Regions from separate parts of the Arthrobacter sp. YC-RL1 genome, predicted to be linked through region 3. Evidence: riboswitches for the same ligand, from Rfam matches in the RefSeq annotation. Region 3 holds a riboswitch; each other region holds the start of a gene.

Region 1 (3,263 bases), 2.9 Mb from region 3:
CGAAGCCCACCAGCTGATGGAGCGCAATTCGTGCGGTTTGGACTCCGCGCTTCCGGTGGATTTACCAGTCGCCATTGCACTCCTTCCTGTCTTCACTAGCCTGCATGCGTCGGCGGGCACTATTCCAAGAATACGCGGTGCAGTGGCCAGCCGTGAACGCGGCGCCTCTTCGCGGCAGGCTCTGTCCGGGGAGTCACACCACACCGGGAGCCACTGCACAGACTCAGAGAATCAGGGTCCAGAGCACCACGGCAGGTTCATCGCCGGGGTTTTCCCAGCTGTGCGGTTCCCGCCCCGGAAAGGTCATGGTGTCCCCCGCAGCGAGCTCGACCACCCGTTCGGGCAGCACCAGCGTGAACACCCCGGAGGCCACGTGCAGCACTTCGAGCTCGCAATCCACCGAATACAGTTCGCTCTCCCCCTTGCCCCGGGGTTCCACTTCGGCGCGAATGACCTGGACGCGCTTTTCGCCGCGCGGGGTGACCAGCTTCTCGGTGATGCCCGAGCCTCCCAGCGAGATGCGCGGCGCATCCCCCAGTCGCACCAAAGTCGTGTCCGGTACTTCGAACAGGGTCCCGACCTCGATCCCCAGCACCTCGCAGAGCTTGAGCAGCGTGGAGACCGACGGACTGGTCAAGTCGCGTTCGACGCGGGAAAGAAACCCCTTGGTCAACCCGGAAAGCTCGGCGACCTGGTCGATCGTCATGTGCTGCTGCTGGCGGACGCCGCGCAGCCGTGCTCCGATGTTGATTGACGAGCCTGAGGGTTCGACGGGCAGAGCTTTCATCCGTGGGGCACCTGGACCTGTTCACTCGAAGGATAGGCAGCGACCGCGGGAGTGTACTTCTGCCGGCCGCTCTGCGTCCCCAGTTTACCAATACGCAACTTCCGGCCAACCGGAGCGGAAGAATATGACACCTTGGCTTCGGTGGCTTCCCATTTCCTGAAGCGGGTTCCCCGAACCGTGGCCTGCACCTACACTCGGTCCATGGACGACACCCCGAACAGCACCGCGGCCAGGCTGCGCGAATACCTGAACGACGCGCGGCAGGCAGTCATCTTCAAAAGCCGGCAGCTCGGCGAGGAGCTGGCCCGCCAACCCATGACCCCCACCGGCACGCACGTGCTGGGCGTCGTGCACCACCTGGCGATCACCGAGTACGGCTACTTCGGTGCGTGCCTCAATCGGCCGGTCAACGACTCCTACGTCCAGCAGCTGCTGGACATCGACGACCCGCAGGCGGATTTCATTCCGCCAGCCGATGCCAGCGCGCAGCAGGTCATCGAGCTCTACCAGCGGGCCATCGCCTTCGCCGAGGCCGGGTTCGACCAGCTGGAGCTCGCCTCCCCGGCCGAAGTCCCCTGGTGGGTCCGCCACCGGCACACCACCCTGGAACATCTCATGGTGCACATGATCGCAGAGACCTCGCGCCATGCAGGCCATCTGGACATCGTCCGCGAGCTCCTGGACGGCCAGGTCGGGCTGCGCGCGGAAGCGCCGAACCTGCCGGACTACACACCCCGGCAATGGCAGGACCAGCGCGACCGGCTGCAGCAGACCGCGCAGTCCAGGCGCGGCTCCGACTAGCGCTTCGCGCGGAGTTCATATTACGGAATGAAACTTCACGACTTAATATTGCGGCGGTAGCATCGACACTGTTGCTTCACGAGACGCGGCGCCAAGCTCCGACTGGCCGCGCACCAACCCCAGGTTCATGGGTGGTTCGGATGAAGAAGCGGTCCGGGCATCGACCGATGCGCGGGCAAGAGCTCAGCGAGAGTTGTCGTGTCATGGCATTTTCCGTCCTCCCCATCATCGATCTGCAGACCGGACAGGTGCAGTTCACCGTGCAGGACCGCTGGTACACCCGCTACGTTTCAGACCCGGCGCACCTTGAGCGGCTGATCACCCGTTCCTCCCGGCGCCCGGTCTTCGATCCCGCGGCCGGCGAGCTGGTGGTGTTCGTGGCGTCCGCCGGGCAGCCCGATGGGCGCAGCCTTGCTTTTAGGCTTGCCAAATTCCCCGGCACCATCTCGCTGGCTAAACTGAGAGGCTGAACAGAATCCCGGGTTTCGTTGAGAAATCCCAAGCCGTAGGAGAGTCATCCTCGTGATGTCACACAGCCCCACGACTGAGCCCACCCCCGCCCAGATCCGCCGCTGGCGCAAGTACGTTGCGGACGAGGTCGCCGAAGGCGCCATCTACCGCGCGCTGGCCCAGAAGAAGACCGGACAGGAAAAGCAGATCCTGCTGGGACTGGCCGCGGCGGAAGAACGCCATGAGGAATACTGGCGCACCAAGCTCGGGGCGCATGCCCGCCCGGTGCGTCCCTCGCTGCGTCGCAGCTTCCTGCGTTTCCTCGCCCTGAGCTTCGGCTCGGTGTTCGTGCTCGCGCTGGCGCAGCGGGCCGAAAGCAGCACCCCCTACGCGACCGATGCCGACGCGTCGCCGCAGATGGCCGCCGACGAGCAGGTCCACGAGGAAGTCGTCCGCGCCCTGGCCACCGCGGGCCGCGCGCAGCTGTCGGGCAACTTCCGCGCCGCGGTCTTCGGCGCCAACGACGGCCTGGTCTCCAACCTGGCCCTGGTCATGGGCATCGGAGCGACCGGTGTTTCCTCCGGACTGGTGCTGTTCTCCGGCATCGCCGGCCTGCTGGCCGGCGCGCTGTCCATGGCCGCCGGCGAATACGTCTCCGTGCGTTCGCAGCGCGAGCTGCTCACGGCTTCGCGTCCCACTCAGGTGACGCTCACCGCCGCCCCTGACCTGGATTTGGACGCCAACGAACTGGTGCTCATCTACAAGGCCCGCGGCATGACCGACGAGGATGCCGAGCACCGCGCTGCAGAACGCATGGGCCTGTTCACCTGCGACTGCAACCCGTCCTTCTCGCTGAACCCGGAAGCCCGGGCCGAAGAGCTGGCGAACGAGCACGAGGAACTGGGCTCGGCCACCGGCGCCGCGGCGACCTCCTTCTGCCTGTTCGCCTCCGGAGCGGTCATCCCGATCCTTCCCTACATCTTCGGCATGTCAGGCCTGGCTGCGATCATCACCTCGGTGCTGCTGGTCGGCGCCGCGCTGATGATCACCGGCGGCATTGTAGGGCTGCTGTCCGGGGCCTCGCCGATGAAGCGCGGCCTGCGCCAGCTGGCCATCGGCTGGGGCGCCGCCGCAGTCACCTACTGCCTCGGCTTGCTGTTCGGCACCAACGTGGCCTGAGCCCCGCCGGCTCGATGAGCCATTCCCACGGCCGCCGCCTGCTTCA
Region 2 (3,263 bases), 3.2 Mb from region 3:
TCGAGCGATCTGTCGTCCTTCAGGATCCGCGGGCCCACCTTGTGCGCCAGGACATCGAGGATGCGCTCATGCCCCTCGGTTTCAAAGGCCACCCGGACCAGCCCGGCCTCCGTGGAGGCCAGCAGCAGCCCTCCGATCGGGCTGTCGACAATGCGGTAGGAGATCTCGATCAACTGCTGGCGGCGGGCATCATGAACAAATTTTTTGTTCAATTCGGCCAGGATCCGTTCTTCGTCCCGCGTCGCCGGGAAGGCGGTAGTCCGTTCGCTCATGACAACTCCTCCAGCATCTGCGCGTGCTTCCAATGGGCACGCAGGTTCTTGATTCCGTCGCTGCCCGCGCGGCGGGCGGCCGCTTCGGAACCTGAAAGGATCTGCGAGATCTGCGCGTAGCTCAACCCGCCCAGGTACCGGTAGGCGAGCACGAAACGCTGCTTCTGAGGCAGCGCCTTGACCGCCTGCCACAGTTCTCCATCCATGATCCTGGCTTCGGGCCGTCCCGCCTGCCCGACTTCTGTCTCGGGCAGCACCTCGGCCAACACCTCGGACGGGTTCTTGCGCAGTTCGTCGATGGCCTTGCGATGGGCGATGGTGACCAGCCAGGCCTGCACGTTGGCATCATCCGGCAGATCCGGATAGGCCTTGAGCGCGGCTAGGAACGTTTCCGACCACGCATCCTGGGCGCGATGCTCATCCAGCAGGGCACGGCACACACGCAGCACGGCCAGCCCATGGTCCTGGACAATCCGTTCGAACGGTATCTGCATGGCTCTCCCGGCAGCTGCTTCCCCTTGCGGGCTCTCACCTTGTAAACGTACCGCAGGCGCCGTTTGTGAGGTCGGCAGCGAAAATTTTTTGCTCCGCGGCGCCAAGGCGCAATTGGAGAAGCCAGCTACAGGCGCACCGTGTCCAAGTCAGCGGCGATTTCTTCCAGCCGCTTCAGGTCGATGTCGATCACTTCGCCGTTCTCCACGCCCTGGGGCTGCCGGCTTCCGGCGAGCGCGTCGCGGATAGTGCGCATGGTCGCGCCGTGGCTGACGACCATGATCCTGCGCCCCGCGTGCTCCTGCACCAGCTGGAGCAGCGCAGGCAGCGCCCGGTCAAGGATCTGCTGGTGGGTTTCCAGTTCGTGCTGCACCTCGGCGGCTTCCAGATCGCTGACCTCGGCCATGATGCGCCCCTCCAGCGGGCCGAAACTGCGCTCGGTCAGGGTGTGCACCGCCGGTCCGGTCTCCGCCCCAAGCTGCTCGGCGATCAGCGCCGCAGTCTGTTGGGCGCGGGCCAGCGGGGAGGCCAGCAGCAGATCCCAGCCTTTGCCCTTCAGGAAGCGCCCCAGGCTGCGTGCTTGGTGGCGTCCGGTCTCGTTCAGCTCGATATCGGTGCGGCCCTGCAGGCGGCCAGCCAGGTTCCAGTCGGTCTGCCCATGTCGTACCAATGCCAGCGCGGTGTCCATGACTCGAGCATAAGCGCAGCGCAAAGGTATCGAAGAATCTGTGGCGAGGGAAGCAATACGCAACGTTACGACTCATAGTTGGGTCATTTTCGGTCATGTTGCGAAGATTGTTACAACCATCCCGAGCGGCCGAGAGATCTGGTTCGATGACGCCGCAGCAACCTGCCACAGCCGGTGGATACGGTGCTACCGCCAGAAACGATGGAGCTGCTTTCCGCCTACCCGGCGTTCAAGCGACATTGACCGGGATTCCTGCCTCGATGGCTTCCGTGTTCGGCACGGAGGCCAAGAACGTATCGACAAGGAGTCATAAGCCACCATGGCAGACCACAAGTTTGGATTCCGCACCCGCGCGCTGCACGCCGGAGGCACCCCCGATGCCGAGCACGGCGCCCGCGCGGTGCCGATCTACCAGAGCACCTCGTTCGTCTTCAAGGACGCCGACGATGCCGCGAACCTGTTCGCCCTGCAGAAGTACGGGAACATCTATTCGCGCATCGGCAACCCGACCGTTGCCGCGTTCGAGGAACGCATGGCCTCGCTGGAAGGCGGCCTCGGCGCGGTAGCCACCGGCTCCGGCATGGCCGCGGAGTTCGTCACCTTCGCCGCGCTGGCCCAGGCCGGCGACCACATCGTGGCCTCGGCCAAGCTCTACGGCGGCACCATTACGCAGCTGGACGTCTCGCTGCGCCGCTTCGGCATCGACACCACCTTCGTCGACTCCAACGACCCGGCCGATTTCGAGGCGGCGATCGGCGAGAACACCAAGGCCGTCTACACCGAGGTCGTGGCCAACCCTTCCGGAGACATCGCGGACCTGGCCGGACTGGCCGAGGTGGCGCATCGCCACGACATCCCGCTGGTGGTCGACTCCACGCTGACTCCGCCGTACATCCTGCGCCCGATCGAGCACGGCGCGGACATCGTGATCCACTCGGCCACCAAGTTCATCGGCGGCCACGGCACGACCCTGGGCGGCGTGGTCATCGAGTCAGGCACCTTCAACTGGGGCAACGGCAAGTTCCCGACCATGACCGAGCCGGTGGCCAGCTACGGCAACGTCTCCTGGTGGGCCAACTTCGGCGAATACGGTTTCCTGACCAAGCTGCGCAGCGAGCAGCTGCGCGACTTCGGCCCGGCGCTGCCGGCGCAGTCGGCCTTCCAGCTGCTGCAGGGTCTGGAGACCCTGCCCCAGCGCATGGACAACCACCTTTCCAACGCCAAGCAGGTCGCCGCCTGGCTGGAAGCCGACGAGCGAGTCACCTACGTGAACTACGCGGGGCTGGAATCCCACCCGCAGCACGAGCAGGCAGCCAAGCTGCTGCCGATGGGCGTCGGCTCGGTCTTCAGCTTCGGTGTCAAGGGCGGCCGCGAGGCCGGCGCCAAGTTCATCGACGCGCTGCAGCTGGCAAGCCACCTGGCGAACATCGGCGACGCCCGCACCCTGGTGCTGCACCCCGCCTCAACCACCCACCAGCAGCTCAGCGCCGAACAGCTGGTCGCCGCCGGCGTTCCGGAAGACCTGATCCGCCTGTCGGTCGGCCTGGAGGACGTCGAGGACATCCTCTGGGACCTCGACCAGGCGCTGGCCGCCTCGCAGGAAGGCACGCTGGAGTCCGACTTCGCGGCACCGGCCTACGACGGAGCATCCTGCGCCGTTCCCGCCGCTTCGAAGGGAGCGAACTAATGAGCACCGCTGAACGCACCTGGCAGGGCCCGGGCGCCGCGCAGCGCCTGAACATCCTGCGCGACACCAAGACCATCGCGATTGTCGGCGCCTCGAACAAGCCCTCGCGGGCCAGCTACTTCGT
Region 3 (3,263 bases):
AGCTGCAATCGGGAGGCGGCCCGTTGAACGAGCTGCACAGCATCGATGTCAGCGGGCTGGATCCGCGCGCCGCCGGGGTAGTGTGGCAGATCGCTTGCGATGTCACCAACCCGCTATTGGGCGAGAACGGCGCCGCAGCGATCTTCGGGCCGCAAAAGGGTGCTTCCCTGAAGGATGTCGCAACCCTCGACGCCGGGCTGGGCCGGCTGGCCGATGTGCTGGAAACCGCCACCGGCCGGGTGCTGCGCGACCGAGAAGGCATGGGCGCCGCCGGAGGCCTGGCCTTCAGCCTGGGCAGCTACTTCGCGGTCGACCTGGTCCCCGGGTGGGAGCTGGTCGCCCGGGTGCTGGACGCCCACCGCATCATGGGCGGCGCGGATCTGGTCATCACCGGCGAGGGCCGGCTGGACTCGCAGTCCCTGCAGGGCAAGGTGGTATCCGGGGTACTGCAGGCCGCCGGGGGAGACGTTATCGTGATCGCCGGATCGGTCAGCCTGGAAGACCAGGTTTTGGCCGACGCCGGAATCCTCGCGGCCTACTCGATCGCTCCGGGCCCGGCGAGTTTGGCCGAGCTGTCCGCCGACGCGCTGAAGCTGCTGGAGCGCACCGCGTTCAGCGTCGCACGGACCTACCTGCGCTGAAGCGCTCGCTGTCGCTTTGCGCAAAACCCTTGCCACCGTCGAGGACCGATGCCTAGCGTGGGAGGCAGCGCGGCAACCGCCGCGCCCCCGTCGGCGAAAGGGCCAGCATGGCAACCGTGAAAGTCGGAGAAGAGAACACCACCGATATCGAGCTGTACTACGAGGACCACGGCTCCGGGCAGCCGGTGGTGCTGATCCACGGCTACCCGCTGGACGGATCCTCCTGGGAGCTGCAGACCGCGACGCTGCTCGGCGCCGGCTACCGCGTCATCACCTACGACCGCCGCGGCTTCGGCAAGAGCTCCAAGGCGGCCGTCGGCTACGACTACGACACCTTCGCCGCCGACCTGCACACGCTGCTGGAAACGCTTGACGTGAAGGACGCAGTGCTGGTGGGCTTCTCCATGGGCACCGGCGAGGTAGCCCGCTACCTTTCCACCTACGGCTCGGCCCGCGTCGCGAAGGCCGCCTTCCTCGGCTCGCTGGAACCGTTCATCCTGCAGACCGATGACAACCCCGAGGGTGTGCCGCAGGATGCGCTGGACCCGATGGCCGAGGCCGCCAAAACCGACCGCTACGCGTTCTTCAGCAGCTTCTTCGAGAACTTCTTCAACACCGAGACCTTCCTGGGCAACCGGCTGAGCGAAGAGGCGCTGGCCGCGAACAAGGCCCTGGCCTATGCCGCCTCGCCCTACGCCTCGGTCGCGGCCCAGTACACCTGGACCACCGACTTCCGCGCCGACATCCCGAAGATCGACGTGCCCGCGCTGATCGTGCACGGCACCGCCGACCGGATCCTGCCCGTGGACGTCACCGGCCGGCGCTTCGCCGAGGCGCTGCCCGCCGCCGAGTACCACGAGGTGGATGGCGCCCCGCACGGGCTGCTGTGGACCCACGCCAAGGAGGTCAACGACCTGCTGCTCGGCTTCCTCTCCCGCTAGCCGCAAGGCCCGCCGGGCCCGGGCACTGCGTGCGCCAATATGACGTCGTGCGACGGCTGGATGCTGCCGCGCGCCGTCGCGATCTGGGCCCGGCGCGGGTTCCAAACTCCCAATATGACGCAGTTTTGCGGTGCGTTCCGCCGCGTGACGGGGCGGTTCCCTCCGGCTTCGGCGGCGTGCTTGAATCGGTGCACACCATCCAGAGCGGCTGAGAGACCTGGCTCCGCGACGCCGCAGCAAGCCTGTAATCCGCAGGGAGTGCTAACGCCAGGTTCGATGGAGCCCGGGCCGCGTCCCGGTATCCCTCGGAAGTCCAATTCCAAGGAGCCCGATCATGACCGTCACCGCATTGCCCCGCGTCCCGTACACCGGCACCGCCAGCGAGGCCGAACTGGAGCGCTGGCGCGCCGTCGCCCGCCAGGTTGCCGGCACCCTGGCCGCCGACGCGCTGGCCCGCGACCGCGCCAACAAGCAGCCCTTCGCCGAGGTGAAGCTGCTGCGCGAGGCAGGGCTGCTGGAGCTGCTGGTCCCGGCCGAGTTCGGCGGCGCCGGCGGGCACTTCGAGACCGCCTTCGAGGTCATCCGCATCCTGGCCGCCGCCGACGGGTCGATCTCCCAGCTGCTGGCCTACCACTACATCAACCAGTCCTCCATCGCGTTCTACGCCCCGGCAGAGGCGCAGGCCGACTGGTGGCGGCGCACCGTGGAGGGAAGCTGGCTGTGGGGCGACTCGGTCAACCCGGTGGACCCGAACCTGGTGCTGACCCGCGAGGGCGATGGCTACCGGCTGAACGGGGCCAAGCGCTTCTCCACCGGCTCCGGGGTGGGCGAGGTCATCGTCGTCAACGCGGAGGTCGAAGGCAGCGGCGAGCTGCTGGCCTTCGTGGTCCCGCGCGAGGCCGAAGGACTGCGCATCGTCGACGACTGGGACTATCTGGGCCAGCGGCTGAGCGCCTCGAACTCGCTGGTGTACCGCAACGTGCGCATCGAGCCGTCCGACGTGCTGGGCCCGGTCACCGACGAGCCGGTGGCCACCCTGCTCACCCCGGGCATCCAGCTGGCCTTCGCGAACTTCTACCTGGGCATCGCGGAGGGCGCGCTGGCGCGGGGCCGGCAGATCCTGCTGGGGCGCACCAACGCCTGGTTCCTCTCGCAGGCCGAAACCTATTCGCAGGACGTCGTCTTCCAGCGCACCGTGGGGGAGCTGAAGGCCCGCACTGCCGCGGTGGCCGCGCTGGCGGAGAAGCTGGGCCGCCGCTTCGATCAGGTGCTGGGCGGGGCAGTCAGCCAGCCGCAGCGCGCCGAGTTGGCGGTGGCGATCGCGGAGCTGAAGGTCGTGGCCAGCGAGGCCGGCGTGGAGGTCGCCAACCGCATCTTCGAGGTCACCGGATCCTCCTCCACCAAGAGCAACGTCGGGCTTGACCTGTTCTGGCGCAACGTGCGCACGCACTCGCTGCACGACCCGGTGGACTACAAGAAGATCGAGGTCGGCGCCTACTTCCTGCGCGGCGAATCGCAGCCGCTCTCGCTGTACACCTAGACACTGGACGCCTACGCCACCCTGCCTGCAACACCGATTGGAACACCAGATGATCGCCCTGTCCACATCCCGTCTGGCCGGGCTGCGCGAACGCTTCGCCCCGCACTTCCAGGCCATCGCCGACGGCGCCGCCGAGCGCGA

What was found. A riboswitch is a leader RNA that binds a small molecule or an ion and turns the genes downstream of it on or off. The one in region 3 is predicted to bind S-adenosylmethionine.
Region 1: linked by a shared signal. The riboswitch ahead of ATC04_RS15220 (hypothetical protein) and the one ahead of ATC04_RS01825 (acyl-CoA dehydrogenase family protein) in region 3 are both predicted to bind S-adenosylmethionine.
Region 2: linked by a shared signal. The riboswitch ahead of ATC04_RS16770 (O-acetylhomoserine aminocarboxypropyltransferase/cysteine synthase family protein) and the one ahead of ATC04_RS01825 (acyl-CoA dehydrogenase family protein) in region 3 are both predicted to bind S-adenosylmethionine.

The regions. Positions count from the first base shown of each region.
Region 1 is NZ_CP013297.1:3,304,258-3,307,520, forward strand. It holds gene ATC04_RS15205 (hypothetical protein) at 1-75, opposite strand, end outside; gene ATC04_RS15210 (helix-turn-helix domain-containing protein) at 224-787, opposite strand; gene ATC04_RS15215 (DinB family protein) at 989-1,588, shown strand; SAM riboswitch class IV at 1,663-1,776, shown strand; gene ATC04_RS15220 (hypothetical protein) at 1,792-2,058, shown strand; gene ATC04_RS15225 (VIT1/CCC1 transporter family protein) at 2,114-3,217, shown strand.
Region 2 is NZ_CP013297.1:3,645,063-3,648,325, forward strand. It holds gene ATC04_RS16755 (methylated-DNA--[protein]-cysteine S-methyltransferase) at 1-272, opposite strand, end outside; gene ATC04_RS16760 (sigma-70 family RNA polymerase sigma factor) at 269-766, opposite strand; gene ATC04_RS16765 (histidine phosphatase family protein) at 892-1,452, opposite strand; SAM riboswitch class I at 1,566-1,660, shown strand; gene ATC04_RS16770 (O-acetylhomoserine aminocarboxypropyltransferase/cysteine synthase family protein) at 1,772-3,139, shown strand; gene ATC04_RS16775 (CoA-binding protein) at 3,139-3,263, shown strand, end outside.
Region 3 is NZ_CP013297.1:399,179-402,441, forward strand. It holds gene ATC04_RS01815 (glycerate kinase) at 1-641, shown strand, start outside; gene ATC04_RS01820 (alpha/beta hydrolase) at 749-1,582, shown strand; SAM riboswitch class I at 1,775-1,865, shown strand; gene ATC04_RS01825 (acyl-CoA dehydrogenase family protein) at 1,917-3,122, shown strand; gene ATC04_RS01830 (acyl-CoA dehydrogenase family protein) at 3,172-3,263, shown strand, end outside.